Regions from separate parts of the Bifidobacterium eulemuris genome, predicted to be linked through region 1. Evidence: riboswitches for the same ligand, from Rfam matches in the RefSeq annotation. Region 1 holds a riboswitch; the other holds the start of a gene.
The links. A riboswitch is a leader RNA that binds a small molecule or an ion and turns the genes downstream of it on or off. The one in region 1 is predicted to bind thiamine pyrophosphate.

Region 1 (4,422 bases):
TGTCGGAGAGCTTAATCTCGGTGTAGGGCACTTCCAGATCGTACGAGCCGTGCTCGTTCTCGAAACGCACCGTTCTGGTTTTGCGGATATGCGCCTTGTCGCGTTGCGCCGACCCGCGGGCGGCGATGTCGACGCGCTGCTGCTTGGCGAGTTTGGCGGCCTCCTTGGCCTCCTTCGCGTTGGTGAACGGTTTTTCCGGTTTCGAGGCGGCCGGCTGGACGCGATGGTCGGTACCGTCAGACACGACCTGTGAGCTGGAGACGCGTTTGGCATAGCCGTGTTTGGCGTCGCCGCGCACGGCCTTCCACCGCGCGACCAGTTCGCGGGTGGCGGCCTCGGGGTCGGGAGCGCCCGCGATGGCGGAAACGACGAACCAGCCGGCGGCTTTGGTGCCGGCCAGCATGGGGATGTCGTCGGCCTTCACGCCGCCTCCCACCACCACGGGGAAGTCGCAGGCGGAGCAGATCGTATTGACCTGCGTCTCGTCGAGCGTGTGCTTCGCGCCGTCGTCCTCGACGACCGCCGCCTCCGGCTTGGTGCTGGTGTAGTGCAGAGGACCGGCGCCGATGTAGTCGATGCATCCGTCCGGCAGCTCGTTGATCAGTCGGACCAGACGTTCGGTCTGCGCGGACAGGCCGACGATGGCGTCGTCTCCGAGCAGCGCGCGTGCCTGGACCGGTTCCATATCGGTCTGGCCGATATGCACGCCGTCCACTTTGATGCCTTTGCGGCGTGCCTGCCACACCACATCCACGCGGTCGTCGATCACGAACGTCACCGAATCGGATTTGTCGTTGTCTTCGATGATCTGCGCGATGTCACGCGCCATCTCGGTCAGTTCCCCGGCATCCGCGTTTTTGGCGCGCAATTGGACGAAGGTCGCGCCGCCGGCAAGCGCCTGGTCAACGACGTCGGTCAGCGGACGTCCCTTGCAATCGTCGGGGCCGAGCACCAGATAGGCGGACAGGTCGAAGCTCTCGCGCATCGAAGCGTAGGGGTAATCGTTGGTCATGATGTGCTCCCTGCCGATCAACGCGTCACGAGTATGGGGGAGGCGGCGATCTGCTCGTCGGTCACATTCCACAGCGCGTCGAGGAATTCGACCTGGAACGATCCCGGACCGTGGGACGAGCCTTCGGCGATCTCGCCGGCGCGGTTGAACAGCGACGACGCGGCGATCGAGGCGGTCAACGGGTCGGCGACCGCGAGATAGGTGGCGGTCACGCCGCCCAGCGAACATCCCGCACCGGTGATCTTCGTCATCATCGCGCTGCCTCCGGGCAGACGGTAGACATGCTCGCCGTCGGTCACCAGATCGACCTCTCCGGACACCGCCACGGCGGCCTTACCCGTATGACGGCCGAGATGACGGGCCAGACGCAAGGCCGCGCCGGTCGCGGAATCCACGTCATCGACGGATTCCACGCCGGCCGGCCTGCTGCTTGGGTAAGCGTCCCCCACGTTGTCGTTCAATCCCCACATGTCGGCCAATGCGATGATCTCCGACGCGTTGCCGCGCACGATGGTCGGCGGATAGTCACGGAATGACTGGAGAATCGCGGTGCGCGTCGTGCCGATGCCCGCCGCCACCGGGTCGAGCACCCACGGCTTGCCAAGATGCGCGAGCCGCTCGGCGATATCCGGCAATGCATCCTTGTAGAACGGCAGCAACGTGCCCACGTTGATATAGGTGGCACCGGCGATCTGGGCCGTATCCACGATATCGTCGGGCAGGAAGCTCATCGCGGCGGTGCCGCCCGATGCCAGCTGCGCGTTGGCCACAAGATTGATGGTCACGAAATTCGTGAAGGATTGGGCCAGCGGCGTGGTGTTTCTCACGGACCGCACGGCTTCGGCGATACGCGTGCGCAACGGGTCGTCGGCCGAAATCTGGGTTGTTGCATATGCGGCATTGCCGCAACGAGTAGAGTCGTTGCTCATCACTGCTCCCTACGATGGTCTTAACCAACAGGTTCTAAGGGTCAGGCCTTGGGCCACTCTCAACTCCGAGCTTCCCGGAGTTCCCCTGCGTTGTTATGTTTGTTTTCACGGTAGGAGCGCGTATGGACAGGGACGGCGGCGTCAACGACAACGCCATAACCGGACGACGGGTCGGCTCGCTGCAACGGCGGCGATTCGACATGCGCGTTGGTTATCGCGTTGTTTTGAACACCGTCATCCGGTGCCGTAGTGTGATGGAGTTCATATCACGACGACGTCAGGAGCTCAATCGATGAACGAGACGAACGAACATAACGGCACGACGGCCAAAGCCGTGGATGCCGAGCGGCTGCGTGAATATTCCCGCGCGTTCAACGCCGACCGGGCGAATCTGGTGGCCGCGAACGCCGCCGTGTCGTCCGGCGTGCTCAAGGCCGCGACCGACTATCAAGGGCTGCGTAATCTTCCGCGGGATTTCTCGGTGGAACTCAAGCAGGGGAGCATCACCAACCAGGAGCGTTCCGGCCGCTGCTGGATGTTCGCCTCGCTGAACACGCTGCGCTACGAGCTGATGCACCGCTGGAATCTCGAGGATTTCGAATTCTCGGAAACGTATCTGTTCTTCTGGGACGCGATCGAGAAGTCCAACACCTATCTGGAGAACGTGCTCGCCACGCTTGACGAACCGGTCGACTCCCGCGTGTTCGCGGCAATCAACGAAGGCCCCTCCGACGACGGCGGATGGTGGCAGATGTTCGCCGCGCTGGTGAACAAATACGGTCTGGTGCCGAAGTCGGCATATCCCGAATCCCAGAACTCCCGTGATTCCGAAGCGTTCAAGCAGTATCTCAACACCAAACTGCGCGAGTTCGCCGCCGACCTGCGCGCCCGCCATGCGGCGGGGGAGACGATCGACGCCCTGCGCCAGATCAAGCACGAGGACATGGCGACCGTATACCGTATCTGCGCGATCGCGCTCGGCGAGCCGCCCGCGACGTTCGACTTCCTCGCCCGGGTCAAAGGCGACGGCGACGACACGGGTAAGTCCGGTGAACCCTCAGGTGAGGCGAAGAACGTCGACGAGCAGCCGAAAACCGGCAAGGACACTCGCCGGCAGATCCGCGAAACCGGCATCACCCCGCTGGAATTCGCCCGCAAATACGTGCCGGTGGATGTGAACGACTTCGTGACCCTCTGCAACGCGCCGATGGAACGCACCCCGTTCTCCACGCGCTACCGCGTCCGTTTCTCCGCGAATGTGGCGGAGGCCGGCGATATGGAATTCATCAACCTGCCGCTCGACGTATTCAAGAAGGCCGCGGTCGACCAGCTCGTCGCCGGGCATCCGATCTGGTTCGCCTGCGACTGCATGCAGTTCGCCCTGCGCAAGGAAGGCGTGTTCGACCGCGACAGCGTGCGCGTCGACCAGCTGTTCGGCACCGAATTCACCTTCGACAAGGCCACGGGACTTGAATACGGCGACCGCCCGAGCAACCACGCCATGACGTTGACCGGCGTCAATTTTGACGCCGACGGCAAGCCGAACCGTTGGAAGGTCGAGAACAGCTGGGGCAAGGACAACGGCAAGGACGGCTATTATGTGGCCTCCGACTCGTGGTTCGACCAGTTCGTCATCGAATTGGTGATCCGCAAGGATTATCTCGACGCCGCCACGCGCGAACTGCTGCACGCCGAGCCCGCGGAACTCGACCCCTGGCAGCCGCTGACCCGCCCTTGCCATTAGAGGGCGCTCATGGTGCGCTGGTTCCATGGTGCGGTGGCCTGATATTCCGCCATCGCTACCTCACCATGGAAAGGCGCCGCACCATGGGCCGAACATCGCACCATGCGTTCGGGTGTCACCGTGTGCGGGTATTCTTCAATGGTTAACCCAAGACCCAAACCGTTCAAACCAGAAGGTGCATTGTGGCTCAATCCAAACTCGATGAAGTCGTTTCCCTCGCCAAGCGTCGCGGATTCGTGTTCCCCGCCGGCGAAATCTACGGCGGCACCCGTTCCGCCTGGGATTACGGCCCCCTCGGCGTGGCTCTGAAGGACAATATCAAGCGCGAATGGTGGCGCTTCATGGTCACCACCCGCCCCGACGTCGTCGGCGTCGACACCTCCATCATCCTGCCTCCGGCCGTGTGGGTGGCCTCCGGCCATGTGAGTGTGTTCAACGACCCGCTCGTCGAGTGCCTCAACTGCCACAAGCGCAACCGCGCCGACAAACTCGAGGAGTCCTATGCCGAGAAGCACGGCGACAAGCTTCCCGAGAACGGCATGGCTGACATCGTCTGCCCCGACTGCGGCACCCGCGGCCAGTGGACCGAGCCTCGCGACTTCAATATGATGCTGCGCACGCATCTGGGCCCGGTTGAGGACGAGAACAGCCTGCACTATCTGCGCCCGGAAACCGCTCAGGGCATTTTCGTGGACTTCAAGAACGTGATGACCTCCTCGCGCTCGAAGCCGCCGTTC
Region 2 (4,422 bases), 110 kb from region 1:
GTCGGCGGTGCCCCAATCGCCCCGAGCGTCGAACCACGAAGGCGTCACCGCGCGCAGCGAGGCGGCGATGACCTCGGGATCGATATGGCACAGCGACGGCTGCAACGCACGCACGGCGGCGTCGGGATCCTCACGGGCCATCGCATAGCCCTGCGCGGTGGCGGCGGCGAAGTCGCGCACCAGACGCGGATTGCGGTCGAACAGATCGCGCCTGACCGACACATAGTAGGAATGGTGCGGCGCGACGTCGATGTCATCGAAGGGCAGCACCACCAGCTCGTCGAAGGAGCCCGAACCCTGGTAGGGCTCCCACCACGCCACATTGATGAACGCGTCGAATTTGCCACGCTCCACACTGCGGATATCCGGCTCCCATTCGCCGGGATCGATGGTGATGAGTTTGGAGAAGTCGCCGCCGTCCTTTTCGACGGCCTGGCGCAATTCGGTGTACAGACGCTTGACGCCCATCGGAATGCACACGCGCTTGCCCTCCAGGTCGCGGAAGCGGGTGATGCCCGTGGACGAGTTGGTGATCACGCCGCCGATCTGGCACTGGTTCATCACCGCGAACGAGATCAGCGAGGATTCGCCCTGCTGGTGGAACAGCAGCTGGTTCAGCCTCACCAGGGCGATGTCCACCTCGCCTCGAGCCAGCAGATACGCCGGATCGCCGCGGTAAAAGTCGCCGCTGGTGAATTCCACGTCAAGGCCGCGCTCGGCGTACAGTCCGCGCTCGCGCGCCAGGTACATGCCGGCGTGGTTGGTCCAGGGATGCACATATTCCAGTCGTACTCGCAACATCGGTGTTTGCTCCTTATCGGTTTGATCGTTGATGGATATCGGGTATCGGTTGTGGTCTGGGGCGCCGCCCGGCTAGTCCAGCGCGTCCAGCGAGCCCCGCAGGGCGTCGAGGAAACGGCGGCCGGCATCGCGATGGAACCATGCGGTGTGGCCGAGCAGCGACGTGTCGTAGCACCATGCGGCGTCCTCGACGCGTCCGGTGCCCTTCATGTAGTAGGCGATCCAATTCAGCGACGCCTCGGATTGGCTGACGGGCAGCATGTCGGTGATCAACGCCCGTTCGTCGTCGTCCAGCGGACGCACCCGATGATAGCCGCGCACGATGGCGTCGGCGATGTCGGGACGACAGGAGTCGTCATGGCCGTTGGCGATGTCGATGAATTGGATGGCGTGACGCTCCAACGTCTGGACCAGATCGAACAAGGCGGTGTTGCGGTCGGCCAGGCCGAAGTCGAACACCGAAACGGGAGCGTCGCCCTGCCACAGGAAGTTCGAGATATGCGGATCCCCGTGGGTCCAGCACGCGTCGAGACGCCCGTAGCGCGACGCCACGCGCTCCGCCCACACGCGGTGCCGTTCCAAATCACGGTGGATATCGCGTTCGGTCATGGCCAGATATTCCGCCACGGAGGGGCGTTCTTCCAGCCAGGCGTCCAACGCCTCGTCGAGGTCGGCGCTTGCGAACAGGCCGAACCGGTTCTGGAAGGGATCGGGAACCGCGCGACGCGGCTCGTCGAACCCCTCGGCCGCCAACGACATCCGCGCGACGAACGCGCCCAGCGCCTCGGCCTCGCCGACCGATCGCGGAGGCTCCCACGTCAACGCCGTGACATACCGGTCCTCGCCCCGCCCCTGACGGCTCACCTCGTATACGGCGTCGGCGATGCTCAGCGTGGTTCCCCGCGCGCCAGGCGTCTGTGGCGAAAACGGCAGGAACGGCGGCGCCTGCACCCCATGCGCGATGAGATGCGCGACGAAACGGTGGTACGGCGCTATTCCTTCAGCGTCGCGCACGGAGCGCGCGTAACGCTTGACGAACACGACGTCGCCCTCTTCCGTCAGCACGAGAGAGCCTGCCGCGGTCGGACGCCCGCTGTGAGAGACGATCCGGCTCGCATGCAACGGACGGTCCAGCGCGGCAAGCACCCGCCCGGCCTCGTCCAACGTGATGTCCGACCACCGTTGCGCGACGATGTCCAGCTGCGGATCGCCCTCAATGTTGTCCATGCGCGCCGCCTTCGTCTGCCATGACGAGTCCGTTCGCCTTTCTCACGCGATCACCCTCGCGTCGCGACCTCCGGCGAGACGGTCCAACGCGCCGGTGGCGGCGATGGCCTTGTACAGCCACCAGGTCAGCGCCCCGGCGATCACAGCACCGGAGATCACGTTGCACAGGAGATTCACCACCATGTACGGATCAAGCAGCGACATGCCCACGTTGTACAGGAAGTAGGAGACGATGACGCCTCCCACGGCAGACAGTGCGCCGGCGAGCATCGTGACGCCGATGTTCCACATGCGGTAGGCGAAGAACAAGAAGGCCAGTTCCGCTCCCAAACCTTGGACGATGCCGGGCAGGATCGTGCCGGCGCCTCCCCAATGGCTGCCGATCACCGCCTCCACCATGGCCGCGACGAGCTCGCAGAACAACGCCGCGCCGGGCTTGCGTACGATGACCGCGGCCAACGGACCGGCGAAATAGAACACGCCGTATATCAGAGCCTGCATGCCCGGCACGATCGCCAGCATGGATCCCAACGGCTCGGAAATCAGGCCCGCGCCCCAGAAGACCAGGCCGGAGGCGACGGCGATGACCGCCGTGGTGGTGATGTCGGTCACGCGCCAACGCAGGTCCGGGCGCTGAGCTTGTTCGGATGATGTCATATGAGATACCCCTTTTCAGGCTTGCGTTTTCCACCAAGCAGGGGTTTGAGATGGCCTGTGCCATTATGGGCGGCCACATCAAGAACTTCGTTCGCCGGTACTAACCGGATCACGTTCTACGGTCGAGGATTGACCTCTCTCAGCTCGCCATGCGAGCACCCGTGCTTGACAGGTCGGTAGCCTACCACGGCACGGATACAACGGGCGCGAATCGGCACGCCGATTTTCAGCTCAACGCGTCGATCAGACCGGTGATGCCCTCCTCGCGCAGGATCTCGCGGTAAGGTCCGGCCTCCTCCTCGATCAGCTGGTCGATGGCGCGCATGCCCAGCACCTCGACCGGCGCCTGATCGTCGGTGAGGATGGTCGAATCCGCGTCCGGCTCGTCGACCTCCTCGAAACGCGCGGCCACCTCGTCCATCTCCCATTTGAGCTCGTCGCTGTGCGTGCGCATATAGGTGGTGGAGCGCAGCGGAATCGCCTTGGCGTCGCGTTTGATGTCGCTCGCGCCCTTGGTGGACTTGTCCTCGCCGATGGTTTTGGCGAACAACTCGCGGTTGGTGGTGTTCGGCACGTCGGCGGTGAGCATGTTGCGTTCGCCGAACACGCTGGCGATGGTGTCGGTGAGCGCCTCGTTGATCGAGCCTTCGCCGTCGGAGATCATGTTCATGTTCACCACCATCACACCGCCGGGGTTCAGGTGCTCCTTGACCATCTCGAAGAACTCGACCGAGCTCATCTGGAAAGGTATGGTGATGTCCTGATACGCGTCGACCATGATCACGTCGTAGGTTTCGTCGCTGGCGGCGAGCCACGCGCGTCCGTCGTAGGTGGAGACGGGCACGTCGGCCGGCTCATCGAAGTACTCCCCCGCCAGTTCGGTGATCTTCTCGTCGATCTCCACACCGGTGATCTCCATATCCGGGTAATACTGCCTGAGCTGACGCGCGTAGGTGCCGGTGCCCATGCCGAGGATCAGGGCGGAGTCGGCGTTGTCGGCGAGCGCGGGGGCGGCGAGGGCCGTGTCGTAGTACATGCCGGTGAGCCCCTCGTCCTTCATGGTGACGGACTGCACGCCGAACAGCACGTTGGTGGACAGGATCGTGCGGTCGGAGAGGTTCTTGACCTGCAGATAGTTGTAGATCGACTCGCCCTCGTAGGCGAGGTTCGTCTCCCAGAACGCGAAGCCGCTTAAGGGCGAGACGCAGGAGGTGGCCACGAAGACGACCGTTGAGACGACGCAGGCGACGCGGCGGGCGCGGATGGAAATGAAGTAGACCAGGGGGATGGCCAGCAGCACGCCCGAGAAGATCAGGAAGGTCACGAAGGTGCCCACGGCGGGGATGGTCACGAAGGTGGGCAGGAAGGTCCCGAGGATCGAGCCGATGGTGTTGCATGCGGAAAGCCGGCCGACCACGGAGGCGTTGTCCTCGAGCGAGTCGGTGGCGAATTTGTTCAGGCCCGCGGTCACGGTGCCGAGCAGGAACAGCGGCGGCACGAAGATGACCATGCAGCTGACGAAGGCCGCGACGATGAGGAAGTTGGTCGACACGCTTACGATCAGCAGTCCGGAGATCGCCAGGATCACGTATTTGCCGACCAGCGGGATCAGCGCGATCCATACGGCCGCGATCATGATGCGGAAGTAGAGCTTGTCGGGGTTCGGGTCCTTGTCGGCCCATTTGCCGCCGAACACCGCACCAAGCGCCAGCGCGATCATGATGGTGCCGATGATGA

Region 2: linked by a shared signal. The riboswitch ahead of BE0216_RS11475 (ECF transporter S component) and the one ahead of BE0216_RS11040 (hydroxyethylthiazole kinase) in region 1 are both predicted to bind thiamine pyrophosphate.

What each region holds. Positions count from the first base shown of each region.
Region 1 is NZ_CP062938.1:2,715,988-2,720,409, forward strand. It holds gene thiC (phosphomethylpyrimidine synthase ThiC) at 1-1,012, opposite strand, end outside; gene BE0216_RS11040 (hydroxyethylthiazole kinase) at 1,030-1,941, opposite strand; TPP riboswitch at 1,931-2,038, opposite strand; gene BE0216_RS11045 (C1 family peptidase) at 2,234-3,685, shown strand; gene BE0216_RS11050 (glycine--tRNA ligase) at 3,868-4,422, shown strand, end outside.
Region 2 is NZ_CP062938.1:2,823,135-2,827,556, reverse strand. It holds gene BE0216_RS11485 (ABC transporter substrate-binding protein) at 1-801, opposite strand, end outside; gene BE0216_RS11480 (phosphotransferase enzyme family protein) at 874-2,028, opposite strand; gene BE0216_RS11475 (ECF transporter S component) at 2,071-2,685, opposite strand; TPP riboswitch at 2,753-2,858, opposite strand; gene BE0216_RS11470 (spermidine synthase) at 2,912-4,422, opposite strand, start outside.